4 regions of the Salmonella bongori NCTC 12419 genome follow, and region 1 is predicted to be linked to each of the others. Evidence: predicted binding sites of a transcription regulator. Region 1 holds the regulator's gene; each other region holds the start of a gene.

Evidence for each region. The regulator PurR, encoded in region 1, represses purine synthesis genes. The targets are predictions, from matches to a motif close to CANGCAAACGTTTGCNTG.
Region 2: purE (5-(carboxyamino)imidazole ribonucleotide mutase) is a predicted target of PurR. The motif match lies at 1,527-1,544, and genes of this name have one in related genera.
Region 3: purH (bifunctional phosphoribosylaminoimidazolecarboxamide formyltransferase/IMP cyclohydrolase) is a predicted target of PurR. The motif match lies at 1,675-1,692, and genes of this name have one in related genera.
Region 4: SBG_RS01905 (nucleoside-specific channel-forming protein Tsx) is a predicted target of PurR. The motif match lies at 1,823-1,840, and genes of this name have one in related genera.

What each region holds. Positions count from the first base shown of each region.
Region 1 covers NC_015761.1:1,374,248-1,378,319, reverse strand. The annotation lists gene SBG_RS06525 (C40 family peptidase) at 1-160, shown strand, start outside; gene sodB (superoxide dismutase [Fe]) at 286-867, shown strand; gene cydH (cytochrome bd-I oxidase subunit CydH) at 1,157-1,246, opposite strand; gene purR (HTH-type transcriptional repressor PurR) at 1,541-2,566, shown strand; gene punR (DNA-binding transcriptional activator PunR) at 2,563-3,495, opposite strand; gene punC (purine nucleoside transporter PunC) at 3,608-4,072, shown strand, end outside.
Region 2 covers NC_015761.1:518,281-522,352, reverse strand. The annotation lists gene cysS (cysteine--tRNA ligase) at 1-102, opposite strand, end outside; gene ppiB (peptidylprolyl isomerase B) at 276-770, shown strand; gene lpxH (UDP-2,3-diacylglucosamine diphosphatase) at 773-1,495, shown strand; gene purE (5-(carboxyamino)imidazole ribonucleotide mutase) at 1,615-2,124, shown strand; gene purK (5-(carboxyamino)imidazole ribonucleotide synthase) at 2,121-3,188, shown strand; gene mnmH (tRNA 2-selenouridine(34) synthase MnmH) at 3,284-4,072, shown strand, end outside.
Region 3 covers NC_015761.1:4,037,120-4,041,191, forward strand. The annotation lists gene purH (bifunctional phosphoribosylaminoimidazolecarboxamide formyltransferase/IMP cyclohydrolase) at 1-1,568, opposite strand, end outside; rRNA gene SBG_RS19095 (16S ribosomal RNA) at 2,194-3,735, shown strand; tRNA gene SBG_RS19100 (tRNA-Glu) at 3,821-3,896, shown strand.
Region 4 covers NC_015761.1:424,996-429,067, forward strand. The annotation lists gene secF (protein translocase subunit SecF) at 1-304, shown strand, start outside; gene yajD (HNH nuclease YajD) at 398-745, shown strand; gene SBG_RS01905 (nucleoside-specific channel-forming protein Tsx) at 822-1,685, opposite strand; gene SBG_RS01910 (SadB/YajI family lipoprotein) at 1,983-2,522, opposite strand; gene nrdR (transcriptional regulator NrdR) at 2,673-3,122, shown strand; gene ribD (bifunctional diaminohydroxyphosphoribosylaminopyrimidine deaminase/5-amino-6-(5-phosphoribosylamino)uracil reductase RibD) at 3,126-4,072, shown strand, end outside.

The DNA.
Region 1 (4,072 bases):
CGGCACCGCCGATCACGTTGGCGTCTATGTTGGTAACGGTAAATTTATCCAGTCTCCGCGTAGCGGCCAGGAAATTCAGATCACCTCACTGAACGAAGATTACTGGCAGCGCCATTATGTCGGCGCCCGCCGGGTGATGACGCCTAAAACAATTCGCTAATATTTTATCCTGTCGTTTAACGACAGGATAACTTCTCCTTTTGCGTCTTCTCTCAATTTGCTACCCTATCCCTACGCGCACCAGGGGTATTGTGCGTGCGCAATTTAATAATAAGGAGAGAAGCAATGTCGTTCGAATTACCTGCATTACCGTATGCCAAAGATGCTCTGGCACCGCATATTTCTGCCGAGACGCTGGAATATCACTATGGTAAACATCATCAAACTTACGTGACCAATCTCAATAATTTGATCAAAGGCACGGCGTTTGAAGACAAATCGCTGGAAGAGATCGTTCGTACCTCTGAAGGCGGCATCTTTAATAACGCAGCCCAGGTCTGGAACCACACGTTCTACTGGAACTGCCTGGCGCCAAACGCTGGCGGCGAGCCAGCCGGAAAACTGGCTGATGCTATCGCGGATTCCTTTGGCAGCTTCGCGGAATTTAAAGCGCAGTTCACGGATGCCGCTATCAAAAACTTTGGTTCCGGATGGACATGGCTGGTAAAAGGCGCTGATGGCAAACTGGCTATCGTCTCAACCTCTAATGCCGGTACGCCGCTGACCACGGATGCGACTCCGCTGCTAACGGTTGATGTGTGGGAACACGCGTATTACATTGACTACCGCAACGCCCGTCCAAACTATCTGGAACATTTCTGGGCACTGGTTAATTGGGCGTTTGTCGCGAAAAACCTCGCCGCATAAGTCTGAGAATACGCAGAAGGTTCGCCTTCTGCGTATGAGCACCATTTGCAGGAGGCGTCAGATCAGAACATTTCCTGGCTGAGGTACAAACGCCAGCCGCCATCACGCCGATATTTCTCTCCTGCGCTCACTCAACGTCCGTTCACATGTTCTACAGATAACAAACGCACCGACGTTGCCCCCCTCCCTCCGGGATAGCCCGCTACATAATAACAAAACATTTTTGCCATATAGATAACATTGAGGCAGTGCGAGGGAGGCGAGGCGCTCCCTCAAAAGAGAAGGAAAATCAGTGCAGAGCGGCGGTTAATCCACCAGCGACAATCAAGCCCAATGCAATAATCGTCGTGATCAATGAAAATTTCAGGTCGGTACTCATCAAGTTTTCTCCTTTTTATTCCCACACAAAAAGTGATATAGCGCATTTTTGCACATTCACGCACAAAAATCTCTCACGTTTTATACTGATAACTGTTTTTAACGCTTCCCCTTTTCCTCAAGATCAGACAAAATTCCAGGCTTACTGAATTAGCGTAACGGCCATTGACCCCTTCCTGACGTTCCGTGTCGTTTTCCGGCGTGCCGCAACCCTGACGTTGCGATTAGGGTGTGTGTAGGCAAACGTTTACCTGGCGTTTCTCAGGAGCTTAGCAAGGGTCTGGAGTGAAATGTAATGGCAACAATTAAAGATGTAGCGAAACGAGCAAACGTTTCCACTACAACTGTATCACACGTAATCAACAAAACACGCTTTGTTGCTGAAGAGACGCGTAACGCGGTCTGGGCGGCGATTAAAGAGCTGCACTACTCTCCCAGCGCTGTCGCACGTAGCCTGAAGGTTAACCACACTAAATCGATAGGTTTACTGGCGACCAGCAGCGAAGCGGCCTATTTCGCAGAAATTATCGAGGCGGTTGAAAAGAACTGCTTCCAGAAAGGCTATACGCTGATTCTGGGTAATGCCTGGAATAATCTGGAAAAACAGCGCGCCTATCTGTCCATGATGGCGCAAAAGCGCGTGGATGGTCTACTGGTAATGTGTTCTGAGTATCCGGAGCCTTTACTCTCCATGCTGGAAGAGTATCGCCACATTCCGATGGTCGTGATGGACTGGGGTGAAGCGAAGGCGGATTTTACCGACACGGTTATTGATAACGCCTTTGAGGGCGGTTATATGGCGGGTCGTTATCTGGTTGAACGCGGCCACCGTGATATCGGCGTTATTCCCGGCCCGCTGGAGCGCAACACGGGCGCCGGGCGGCTGGCTGGCTTCATGAAGGCGATGGAAGAAGCGTTGATCAAAGTGCCGGATAACTGGATCGTCCAGGGCGACTTCGAGCCGGAGTCCGGTTACCATGCGATGCAGCAGATCTTATCGCAGTCGCATCGCCCTACCGCTGTTTTCTGTGGCGGCGATATTATGGCGATGGGCGCTCTGTGCGCCGCGGATGAAATGGGCCTTCGCGTACCACAGGACGTTTCGGTGATTGGTTATGACAATGTGCGTAACGCGCGATTCTTTACGCCGGCGTTGACAACAATTCACCAGCCCAAAGACTCTTTAGGCGAAACTGCTTTCAATATGCTGCTGGATCGCATCGTCAATAAACGCGAAGAGTCGCAGTCTATTGAAGTTCATCCGCGTCTGGTTGAGCGTCGCTCAGTCGCCGACGGTCCGTTCCGCGACTATCGGCGTTAATCCCCACCGTCGGGAGCCTCCTCTGGCTCCCGTAGCCACTCCCGATTCAACGTTTCGCTATCGCCTAAATAGTCCAGTAGCCAGGACAGCGCGGGCGATGCCTCATTTTGTTGCCACGTCACACAACAAGCTGCATCGGGAAACGGATTCTCTAATGTCAGTGCTACCCATTTGCCACTGTCTATCCACTGACGGGCAAAATGCGTTGGCACCATTCCTACGCATAAACCAGCCGACAGACAAGTGGCTGATGACTCCCAGTCCGGTACAACAACCCTTTTTTGGTTATCAAGCAGCCAGGTAATTCGTTTCGGTAAGGTTCGCGAAGTATCTTCCCTGACCAGCGACGGCCAGTTGCGTAACGTATCATCGCTTAATGGCCCCTGCATCGACGCCAGCGGGTGATCGTGTGCCACTACACAGCTCCAGCTCAGGGTTCCCATATCCCGAAAAGCGTAACGTCCCCCGACCGGAATTGCCTGCGTCGCCCCAATGGCCAGTTCCACCCGTCCGTCGGAGAGCGCATCCCAGACGCCGTTAAATACCTCCTGAAAGACCAGTAGTTCCACATCGTCAAAATGGCGATAGAAATCGACGATCATTTGGCGGGTTCGTTCCGGCCTGACAATATTATCCACCGCAATCGCCAACTGCCCGCGCCAACCAGTAGCAATTTGCTGACACTGCTGGCGTGTGATCTGCATTTTTTTGATAACAGAACGCCCTTCTTTTAAAAACCAGGCGCCGGCAGGGGTCAATTCGACGTCACGATGACGTCGTACAAAAAGCGGTACAGCCAGCCACTCCTCTAACTGACGAACCGTATAACTGACTGCTGAGGGTACACGGTGCAACTCTTGCGCCGCCGCACTAAAACTTCCATTACGCGCCACGGCGTCAACCACTTCAAGCGAATATTCGGACCACATTATATGCCTGCAAAAATTTTGAACCCAATGGACAAATATTAACGTTTCACAACGTTAATTTCACTCCCTACACTCTGCGGCAGTGTCTGTTTGATAATAAAGAGAAACAAATATGCAACCTGGAAAAGGTTTTTTAGTCTGGCTGGCCGGTCTTAGCGTGCTGGGTTTTCTGGCAACGGACATGTACTTGCCTGCGTTTGCCGCTATCCAGGCGGATTTACAAACGCCTGCTGCCGCCGTCAGCGCCAGTCTCAGCCTGTTTTTAGCCGGATTTGCCGTCGCGCAGTTACTCTGGGGGCCCCTTTCGGACCGCTATGGCCGTAAGCCGATTCTACTGCTGGGGCTGTCTATCTTCGCGCTGGGAAGTCTGGGGATGCTGTGGGTGGATAGCGCGGCAGCATTGCTGGCGTTACGCTTTGTGCAGGCAATCGGCGTATGCGCAGCCACGGTTATCTGGCAAGCGCTGGTGACCGATTATTATCCCTCGCAAAAAATTAATCGTATCTTCGCCACGATCATGCCATTGGTAGGGTTATCTCCGGCGCTGGCCCCCTTACTGGGCAGCTGGATACTGACG
Region 2 (4,072 bases), 860 kb from region 1:
ATCGTAAACGGTAATACCACACACGTACATGCCGACTTCCCCGGCATGAATGGGTTTGAATTCCTCTTTTTGGCGCGTCAGTGTATTAAATATTTTTAACATCGAAGATTCCGTATAGACGTGTGTGGGTAATAAAGTCCGTATGATACCCATAATTCGGGCAGGAAGCAGCACACTTTGCGAGGTGATCGAACCTTGCGGTTATGCTATAACACACCCCTATATCTGACTCTTCCGAGAGTTGAAGCACCACTATAACGGAACAGGATGCAAAAATGGTTACTTTCCACACTAATCACGGCGATATCGTAATCAAAACCTTTGATGATAAAGCGCCTGAAACAGTTAAAAACTTCCTGGACTACTGTCGCGAAGGTTTTTACAACAACACCATTTTCCACCGTGTGATTAACGGTTTTATGATTCAGGGCGGCGGTTTTGAGCCGGGCATGAAACAAAAAGCCACTAAAGACGCTATTAAAAACGAAGCCAATAACGGTCTGAAAAATACCCGTGGTACGCTGGCCATGGCGCGCACTCAGGCACCTCACTCCGCAACCGCACAGTTCTTCATCAACGTGGTTGACAACGACTTCCTGAACTTCTCTGGCGAAAGCATGCAGGGCTGGGGCTATTGTGTCTTTGCGGAAGTGGTTGAAGGTATGGACGTCGTGGATAAAATCAAAGGCGTGGCTACTGGTCGCAGCGGTATGCACCAGGACGTGCCAAAAGAAGACGTGATCATTGAAAACGTGACCGTCAGCGAGTAATCGTGGCGACACTATTTATTGCAGATCTGCATCTGCAAACGGAAGAACCGGCGATCGTCGCCGGTTTTCTGCGTTTTTTAGCCACGGAAGCCCGTCAGGCCGACGCATTGTATATTCTTGGCGATCTCTTCGAGGCCTGGATTGGCGATGACGATCCCACCCCATTGCATCATGAGATAGCCACCGCCATCAAAGCGGTTGTGGATTTTGGCGTGCCCTGCTTCTTTATTCATGGCAATCGCGACTTCTTGCTGGGTAAACGCTTTGCCCGCGAGAGCGGCATGACGCTACTGCCGCAGGAAAAAGTCCTCGACCTGTATGGCCGCAATGTACTGATTATGCATGGCGACACCCTCTGTACCGACGATGTCGGTTATCAGGCATTTCGCGCCAAAGTTCACCATCCGGGGATCCAACGACTGTTTCTTACCCTGCCGCTGTTTATTCGTCGCCGTATCGCCGCCAGAATGCGCGCTGGCAGTAAAGCGGCTAACAGCAGCAAGTCGCTGGATATTATGGATGTCAATGCGCAGGCCGTTATCGCCGAAATGGAAAAACACCGCGTACAGTGGTTGATTCACGGTCACACCCACCGTCCGGCAGTGCATACACTTTTCGCTAACGGTCAGCCCGCCTTCCGTGTAGTGTTAGGCGCATGGCACCATGAAGGTTCAATGGTAAAAGTTACGCCGGACGACGTGGAACTCATCCCATTCCCCTTTTAAATTCGATCGTCTACTCTTCTGTTATGGCGGCTACGCAACCGTTTTCCTTGCCTGATTATCATGCTATTCTCTGACACCTCAAAAGCAGCGTGTCCCGCACCACAGGAGTTTTAAGACGCATGTCTTCCCGCAATAATCCGGCGCGTGTCGCCATCGTGATGGGGTCCAAAAGCGACTGGGCTACCATGCAATTCGCCGCCGAAATTTTTGACATTCTGGATATTCCGCACCATGTCGAAGTGGTTTCTGCTCACCGTACCCCCGATAAACTGTTCAGCTTTGCCGAAAATGCTGAAGAAAACGGCTTTCAGGTAATTATTGCCGGCGCGGGCGGCGCGGCGCATCTGCCAGGAATGATTGCGGCAAAAACGCTGGTGCCGGTACTTGGCGTTCCGGTACAAAGCGCTGCGCTAAGCGGTGTGGACAGTCTCTATTCTATTGTACAGATGCCGCGCGGTATTCCGGTTGGCACACTGGCCATCGGCAAAGCTGGCGCCGCTAACGCGGCGCTGCTGGCGGCGCAAATTCTGGCCACCCACGATAACGCACTGCATCAGCGCCTTCGCGACTGGCGCAAAGCACAAACGGATGACGTGCTGGAAAACCCCGATCCACGAGGTGCGGCATGAAGCAAGTGTGTGTTCTCGGCAATGGGCAACTGGGCCGGATGCTGCGCCAGGCAGGCGAACCGCTGGGTATTGCCGTCTGGCCGGTCGGGCTGGATGCGGAACCTACCGCCGTTCCGGTACAACAGAGCGTTATTACCGCAGAGATTGAGCGCTGGCCTGAAACCGCGCTTACCCGCGAACTGGCACGTCACCCGGCGTTCGTCAATCGAGAGGTATTCCCGATCATCGCCGACCGCCTGACACAAAAACAGCTTTTCGATAAGCTTGGGCTGGCGACCGCCCCCTGGGAAAAGTTGTCGGATAAGGGCCAATGGCCTGCCCTGTTCGATAAACTGGGCGAACTGGCGATTGTTAAGCGTCGTATTGGCGGCTACGACGGTCGCGGACAGTGGCGGCTACGCGCGGGCGAAACCGGGCAACTGCCGGATGACTGCTATGGCGAATGTATTGTTGAGCGCGGCATTCATTTTTCCGGTGAAGTGTCATTAATCGGCGCACGCGCTCACGACGGCAATACTGTGTTTTACCCACTGACGCACAATCTGCATCAGGACGGCATCCTGCGGACCAGCGTCGCATTCCCGCAGGCGAACGCCGGGCAGCAGGCACAGGCAGAATCCATGCTTTCGGCGATTATGCAGACGCTAAACTATGTCGGCGTGATGGCAATGGAATGTTTTATTACGCCCGAAGGTCTGTTAATCAACGAACTGGCGCCGCGCGTACATAACAGTGGACACTGGACGCAAAATGGCGCCAGCATCAGTCAGTTTGAATTACATCTACGCGCGATTACCGGCCTGCCGCTGCCTACACCGGTCGTTAATGCCCCATCGGTGATGGTCAATCTGATCGGCAGCGACTTACAGTACGACTGGCTAAAGCTGCCTCTGGTACATCTGCACTGGTATGATAAAGCGGTACGTCCGGGACGAAAAGTCGGCCATCTGAATTTGACCGACAGCGATACGTCACGTCTTAGGGCGACTCTGGAAGCGCTCTCTCCGCTCCTGCCGCCAGAATATGCCAGCGGTATTATCTGGGCGCAAAGTAAGCTTAAATAACGCATAAAATGCCGGGAGAATGATCTTCCCCTTTCCCGGCTCCTCCCTCAGCGCGTAAAATCTCACTATTGCTGTTTTGTTTTTCGGGATTACACATGAACGATGGAACGGACTCTCGCGCGCTCCTCATTGCCGATACGCCTTTAATTGATGTACGCGCGCCGATTGAGTTTCAACAGGGCGCCATGCCGGGCGCTATCAACCTGCCATTGATGACGGATGACGAGCGAGCCGCCGTCGGCACCTGTTATAAACGTCAGGGTGCGGATGCAGCGTTAGCGCTGGGACACCGGTTAGTGAGCGGTGACATTCGCCAGCAGCGTCTTGAAGCCTGGAAAGCCGCGTTCCAGCGCTTCCCCAACGGGTTTCTGTGCTGCGCACGCGGTGGTCAGCGGTCGCATATCGTACAACGTTGGCTGCAAGAGGCTGGGATTGACTGCCCCCTTATTGAAGGTGGCTATAAAGCGCTGCGCCAGGAGGCAATTCAGGCGACCCAACAACTGGTGCAAAAACCCATTCTGTTAATTGGCGGCTGTACCGGTAGCGGCAAAACACAACTGGTACGACAGCAGCCCAACGGTCTGGATCTGGAAGGGCTTGCACGCCATCGCGGCTCCTCGTTCGGACGCACGCTGAAACCCCAGCTCAGCCAGGCCAGCTTTGAAAATAAACTTGCAGTCGAAATGCTGAAGATTAACGCGCGTCAAACATTAAAAAGATGGGTACTGGAAGATGAAGGGCGAACGATTGGCGCTAACCATCTACCTGAGCCTTTACGCGAACGAATGGCGCAGGCACCGGTTGTGGTAGTAGAAGATCCGCTTGAGCGTCGACTGGAACGTCTGCGTGAAGAATATTTCATCCGTATGCATCACGATTTCACC
Region 3 (4,072 bases), 1.8 Mb from region 1:
CCAGTGAAGATCATCGCGATACCATGTTCATCAGCGGCGTCAATGACTTCATCATCACGGATAGAACCGCCAGGCTGGATCACGCAGCTCACGCCTACCGCAGCAGCGGCATCAATGCCATCGCGGAACGGGAAGAAGGCGTCGGAGGCCATCGCGGAACCTTTCACTTCCAGCCCCTCATCACCGGCTTTAATGCCCGCGATTTTGGCAGAGTACACGCGGCTCATCTGGCCTGCGCCTATGCCGATGGTCATGTTCTCTTTGGCATACACAATGGCGTTGGATTTCACAAACTTTGCCACTTTCCAGCAGAACAGCGCATCGCGCAGCTCCTGTTCGGTAGGTTGGCGTTTGGAAACCACGCGCAGTTCAGCTTCGCTCACCATACCCAGATCCCTGTCCTGAACCAGCAGGCCGCCGTTAACGCGTTTGAAGTCCAGGCCTGGCACGCGGCTTGCCCACTGGCCGCAGGTCAGAACACGGACGTTCTGCTTGGCAGCGGTAATTTTCAGCGCTTCTTCGCTTGCGGATGGGGCGATGATCACTTCGACAAACTGGCGGGAGATGATGGCCTGCGCGGTTTCGGCATCCAGCTCGCGGTTGAAGGCGATAATGCCGCCGAACGCGGAAGTCGGATCGGTTTTATAGGCGCGATCGTAAGCGTCGAGAATAGAGGTACTTACCGCCACGCCGCACGGGTTAGCGTGCTTGACGATTACGCAGGCTGGCTCGTTGAACTCTTTCACACACTCCAGCGCCGCGTCGGTATCAGCGATGTTGTTGTAGGAAAGCGCTTTGCCCTGCACCTGCTGTGCGGTGGCAACGGACGCTTCTTTTACATTTTCTTCTATATAGAAAGCAGCCTGCTGGTGGCTGTTCTCGCCGTAGCGCATATCCTGCTTCTTAATGAAGTTCAGGTTCAGCGTACGCGGGAAGCGACCGGCGGCGTCTTTGCTTTCGCCGTGGTAAGCCGGAACCATGCTGCCGAAGTAGTTGGCAATCATGCTGTCGTAGGCGGCGGTGTGTTCGAATGCCTTGATGGCGAGATCGAAACGGGTGTCGAGGGTCAGAGAACCTTCGTTAGCGTCCATCTCTTTAATAATGGCGTCGTAGTCGCTGCTCTTCACCACGATGGCGACGTCTTTATGGTTCTTCGCGGCGGAGCGAACCATCGTTGGGCCGCCGATATCGATGTTCTCTACCGCATCTTCCAGCGAGCAGCCTTCGCGCGCCACGGTCTCGGCGAACGGATACAGGTTAACGACAACCATATCGATAGGGGCAATGTGATGCTGTTCCATAATAGCATCGTCCTGGCCGCGACGACCGAGGATGCCGCCGTGGACTTTTGGATGCAGGGTCTTTACGCGTCCATCCATCATTTCCGGGAAACCGGTGTAATCGGAAACTTCAGTCACCGCCAGGCCTTTTTCTGCTAACAGGCGGGCGGTGCCCCCCGTAGACAACAGCTCCACACCGCGTGCGGAAAGTGCCTGGGCGAATTCGATGATACCGGCCTTGTCAGAAACACTGAGCAAAGCGCGGCGGACTGGACGACGTTGTTGCATGGTAAATCCCCTGGATTCGACAATTACAGAGAGCGTTAGCTGAATTTTTCGTAAAAAACTCAGCTAACGCCCCTTATGGGGCATTCTCATTTTGCGGCGACATTGTAACGAAAACGTTTGCGCAACGCTCGCGAATTTTTCTTTTAAAATACCGGTCCCGCTTTTATCCCTGAAAGATCGTTTGCAGAGTGAGAAGATCCAGGAAATGAACACGCATTTTGTGGATAAGTCTGTGTGTAAATGGGTATAACTAAGGGTTTTGCTGGGGAATGCAGCAAACAGTCATTTTTCTGCAATTTTTCTATTGCGGTCAGCAGAGAACTCCCTATAATGCGCCTCCATCGACACGGCGGATGTGAATCACTTCACACAAACAGCCGGCCGGTTGAAGAGAAAAATCCTGAAATTCAGGGTTGACTCTGAAAGAGGAAAGCGTAATATACGCCACCTCGCGACGGTGAGCTGAAAGCCGCGTCGCAACTGCTCTTTAACAATTTATCAGACAATCTGTGTGGGCACTCGAAGATACGGATTCTTAACGTCGCAAGACGAAAAATGAATACCAAGTCTCAAGAGTGAACACGTAATTCATTACGAAGTTTAATTCATTGAGCATCAAACTTTTAAATTGAAGAGTTTGATCATGGCTCAGATTGAACGCTGGCGGCAGGCCTAACACATGCAAGTCGAACGGTAACAGGAAGCAGCTTGCTGCTTTGCTGACGAGTGGCGGACGGGTGAGTAATGTCTGGGAAACTGCCTGGTGGAGGGGGATAACTACTGGAAACGGTGGCTAATACCGCATAACGTCGCAAGACCAAAGAGGGGGACCTTCGGGCCTCTTGCCACCAGATGTGCCCAGATGGGATTAGCTTGTTGGTGGGGTAACGGCCCACCAAGGCGACGATCCCTAGCTGGTCTGAGAGGATGACCAGCCACACTGGAACTGAGACACGGTCCAGACTCCTACGGGAGGCAGCAGTGGGGAATATTGCACAATGGGCGCAAGCCTGATGCAGCCATGCCGCGTGTATGAAGAAGGCCTTCGGGTTGTAAAGTACTTTCAGCGGGGAGGAAGGCGACAAGGTTAATAACCTTGTCGATTGACGTTACCCGCAGAAGAAGCACCGGCTAACTCCGTGCCAGCAGCCGCGGTAATACGGAGGGTGCAAGCGTTAATCGGAATTACTGGGCGTAAAGCGCACGCAGGCGGTCTGTCAAGTCGGATGTGAAATCCCCGGGCTCAACCTGGGAACTGCATCCGAAACTGGCAGGCTTGAGTCTCGTAGAGGGGGGTAGAATTCCAGGTGTAGCGGTGAAATGCGTAGAGATCTGGAGGAATACCGGTGGCGAAGGCGGCCCCCTGGACGAAGACTGACGCTCAGGTGCGAAAGCGTGGGGAGCAAACAGGATTAGATACCCTGGTAGTCCACGCCGTAAACGATGTCGACTTGGAGGTTGTGCCCTTGAGGCGTGGCTTCCGGAGCTAACGCGTTAAGTCGACCGCCTGGGGAGTACGGCCGCAAGGTTAAAACTCAAATGAATTGACGGGGGCCCGCACAAGCGGTGGAGCATGTGGTTTAATTCGATGCAACGCGAAGAACCTTACCTGGTCTTGACATCCACAGAACCTTGTAGAGATACGAGGGTGCCTTCGGGAACTGTGAGACAGGTGCTGCATGGCTGTCGTCAGCTCGTGTTGTGAAATGTTGGGTTAAGTCCCGCAACGAGCGCAACCCTTATCCTTTGTTGCCAGCGATTAGGTCGGGAACTCAAAGGAGACTGCCAGTGATAAACTGGAGGAAGGTGGGGATGACGTCAAGTCATCATGGCCCTTACGACCAGGGCTACACACGTGCTACAATGGCGCATACAAAGAGAAGCGACCTCGCGAGAGCAAGCGGACCTCATAAAGTGCGTCGTAGTCCGGATTGGAGTCTGCAACTCGACTCCATGAAGTCGGAATCGCTAGTAATCGTGGATCAGAATGCCACGGTGAATACGTTCCCGGGCCTTGTACACACCGCCCGTCACACCATGGGAGTGGGTTGCAAAAGAAGTAGGTAGCTTAACCTTCGGGAGGGCGCTTACCACTTTGTGATTCATGACTGGGGTGAAGTCGTAACAAGGTAACCGTAGGGGAACCTGCGGTTGGATCACCTCCTTACCTGAAAGAAACGGTCTTTGCAGTGCTCACACAGATTGTCTGATGAAAAGTAAAAAGCAAGGCGTCTTGCGATTGAGACTTCAGTGTCCCCTTCGTCTAGAGGCCCAGGACACCGCCCTTTCACGGCGGTAACAGGGGTTCGAATCCCCTAGGGGACGCCAGCGTTCGAACTGATGAGGTCAAACCTCCCAGGGGACGCCACTTGCTGGTTTGTGAGTGAAAGTCACCGGCCTTAATATCTCAAAACTGGCTTACGAGTCACGTTTGAGATATTTGCTCTTTAAAAATCTGGATCAAGCTGAAAATTGAAACAATGAACAGGCAACTGTTCATGAGT
Region 4 (4,072 bases), 950 kb from region 1:
AAACTTCCGCAAAATCCGTCGCGGGACGCCTTACGAAATTTTTAACGTGTCGCTGACCCAGACGCTACACCGTACGTTGATTACCTCCGGTACGACGTTAGTGGTGATTCTGATGCTGTACCTCTTCGGTGGTCCGGTACTGGAAGGCTTCTCGCTGACGATGCTGATCGGTGTCTCTATCGGTACTGCATCTTCTATCTATGTCGCATCAGCGCTGGCGCTGAAGCTCGGTATGAAGCGCGAGCATATGCTGCAGCAGAAAGTCGAAAAAGAAGGGGCGGATCAGCCGTCCATTCTACCATAAGCTGGTGTTAACATGACTGAAAAAAGCCGCAACATCGCAGGGTGCTGCGGCTTTTTATTATCCAGAATAAACTCGATTGCATGAGGAACTATCATGGCTATCATCCCCAAAAACTATGCGCGGCTGGAAAGCGGCTATCGCGAAAAGGCGCTGAAGCTGTTTCCGTGGGTGTGCGGACGCTGTTCCCGTGAGTTTGTGTATTCAAATCTGCGTGAATTAACGGTGCATCATATCGATCATGACCACACCAATAACCCGGAAGACGGCAGCAACTGGGAGCTGCTGTGCCTCTATTGTCACGATCATGAGCATTCCAAATATACCGAAGCCGATCAGTACGGCACGACGGTCATCGCCGGGGAAGATGCGCAAAAAGATGTCGGTGAGGCGACTTATAACCCGTTTGCCGATCTGAAAGCGATGATGAATAAGAAGAAGTGAGAACAAAGATGCCGGAGCGCGATCTGTCCGGCGTGTTATGGTTAATACGCCGGCGATGCCCGGCGTATTACGCGAATCAGAAGTTGTAGCCCACAACCAGGTAGCCGCCCCAGCCGGTAGATTTCGCACTGAAATCACCGTCGCCCCAGTTTAGTTTAGCGCCATTCTGCCACTGGCCGCCGTTATGGAAGTAACGTGCCACGACTGAATAGTGCCAGTGATCATAGTTCAGCGCCAGAATATGGCTGGAAGCGATAGAGTTGCTGGTACGGTTCGGATCGTCACCTAAGTCAGATCCCCAGTCAAAGTTGGTAAAGCCGATATAGCTTAGTTTACCGCCCCACAGGTCGGTGATGGGAACGAAGTACTTCACTTTGAAACGGTAGCCGTCCCACTCATTTTCGTTGGAGGCGCCGTAGTTTTGCCACTGATATTTCGCATACACGTTCAGTGACAGGCCCATTGGCAGACCGGTGTCGATATCGGTCCCCAGACCCATATACCACGTGCTCTGGCGGCTGGCTTTGTTATCGCCCATATCGTAGATGTAGTTGTTGGCGAAATACCACTCTTTAAACGGGCCGAAACCCAGGTTGACGCCGGTTAGCTTATCAATCGAGAAACGCGGTTCGATTTCCATAAACATCGGGGAGCCGTCATCCCATGCGCCTTTATCGTTGCCATTACCCCAACCAAAGGTTTTTGGAATGTCGATATAGCCATAGAAATCAAACCAGTCTTTTTTGGCAAAAGCTTCATATTCCAGATAGACGTCGTTGTTCAGTTTCGGCGAGAAGCGGGTATGGTAGCTGCCTACTACGTTTACGCTCTGATGCCACCAGTCGGAAAGATACTGCGGCTGATCATTTTCTGCTGCGTTAACAGTAAAAGATGAAGTGAGCGCCAGCGCTGCGCTGGCTGCAAGTAAAGTTTTTTTCATATGTATGCCACTGTTTGAAATCCCTTACGGGAGTGAAAAAAGCGCAATTTGCGTTTCTAAATATTTCGTGTTTCTGCGGAGCCTATTATAAAAATCATTGCTCACAAAAATATGTCTTGTTTCACATATCTATCATTTACGTAATCGATTGCGTTCACGTTTGCGCACTTTGGGTATAATGAGAGGGCTGCTTTAGTGAATGTATCCCATAAGTGCTATAAATGTTGAAAATGTCATGAGAACAACAAAAGGGCGCAAGACATGTTGCGGAACGCACAAAATGTTCCGCGAAGACGTTTATTGATTAACAGGTTGGATGTCGTGAATGCGGATAAAGCCTAACTGCTCCGGCGTAAGCCCCTTTAACTGTAACGGAATGTTGACATCACTGGGCGCAAGCAGGCTGGCGGGCGCATTTACCAGCAGGCTTTTCACATTCACCTCCTGATAGTTCTCTGTCGTGCCCTGAATTTGCCCATACTCTACGGTAGCGCTAAAGGCTGGCAACGGATCGCGTGATTCGCCCTGAATTTGTAACATGGCGTGGGCACCATCATTAACTGATGTAATATCCCGCAATGCCATACGTAGTGTACCGATTTGACTTTCCAGGCGGGCTGGCGTATTTGCGCCAGGCAACAGATAAACGCCGCGCGTTGAATTCGCATTCAGCGTATTTTGTTGGGTAATTTTTACCGTTTCCTGATTCAGCTGATTCATCTCTTTATTCAATGTGCTAATGTTTTGGTGCATCTGACGAACGTCGCTTTGCGGTACGCAGGCGGTCAGGCTCAGGAGACTTCCCAGCAGGAGCATTCTTGGGTAACGTCTTGTCATGTCGATTATTTCCTTCATAGTCCGATAGCGTAATGGTAGTTTGCTATATGAACAAAGGCACCGATCCTTTGTCTCAAATTTGCTCTGCCTTTGTTGTCGCGTCAGTTCAGGGTAAAATAGACTTTTCTAAACCACTGGTCAGGACGTCGTATGCATTGCCCATTTTGTTTCGCCGTAGATACCAAAGTCATTGACTCTCGTCTTGTAGGCGAGGGCTCGTCCGTACGCCGCCGCCGGCAGTGCCTGGTTTGTAATGAACGTTTTACAACATTTGAAGTGGCCGAGCTGGTTATGCCGCGCGTGATAAAAAGTAACGATGTGCGCGAACCCTTTAATGAAGATAAGCTGCGCAGCGGTATGTTAAGAGCACTGGAAAAAAGGCCAGTCAGCGCGGACGATGTTGAAATGGCATTGAACCATATTAAGTCACAATTACGCGCCACAGGGGAGCGTGAAGTTCCCAGTAAGATGATTGGCAATCTGGTCATGGAACAGCTGAAAAAGCTCGACAAAGTCGCGTATATTCGCTTTGCCTCCGTCTATCGTAGCTTCGAAGATATCAAAGATTTTGGCGAAGAAATTGCTCGCCTACAGGACTAAGCCATGCAGGATGAGTTTTACATGGCGCGAGCGCTAAAACTAGCGCAGCGTGGACGTTTCACCACTCACCCGAACCCTAATGTCGGCTGTGTCATTGTTAACAATGGCGAAATTGTCGGCGAAGGTTATCACCAGCGTGCCGGAGAGCCGCACGCCGAGGTCTATGCGCTGCGGATGGCAGGCGCCAAAGCCAGGGGCGCAACCGCCTATGTTACGCTTGAACCCTGTAGCCATCATGGACGAACGCCGCCATGCAGCGATGCGCTGATTGCGGCTGGCGTCGCGCGTGTTGTCGCCGCGATGCAGGACCCGAACCCACAGGTCGCCGGACGTGGGCTGTATCGCCTGCAACAGGCGGGTATTTCAGTTAGCCATGGGTTGATGATGAGTGAAGCAGAGGCGCTCAATAAAGGCTTCCTCAAGCGGATGCGTACCGGGTTCCCTTATCTTCAGCTTAAACTGGGCGCCTCTGTGGACGGACGGACGGCGATGGCCAGCGGCGAAAGCCAATGGATCACCTCGCCGCAGGCCCGGCGCGACGTTCAGCGCTTGCGTGCGCAAAGCCACGCGATCTTAACCAGTAGCGCTACGGTATTGGCTGACGATCCGGCCTTGACGGTGCGTTGGGCGGAGTTAGACGCATCTACGCAGGCTTCTTACCCGCAGGAAAATCTGCGTCAGCCGGTGCGAATTGTTATCGACAGCCAAAATCGGGTAACGCCTGCGCACCGTATAGTGCAGCAGCCAGGCGAAACCTGGATTGCGCGTACTCAGGAAGATAGCCGCGCGTGGCCCGACTCGGTTCGTACTATCAGCGTGCCGGCGCACAACGGACATTTGGATCTGGTTGTGCTGATGATGCAATTAGGCAGGCAGCAGATTAATAGTATTTGGGTTGAAGCCGGGCCGGGGCTGGCGGGCGCGTTGCTGCAAGCCGGGCTGGTGGATGA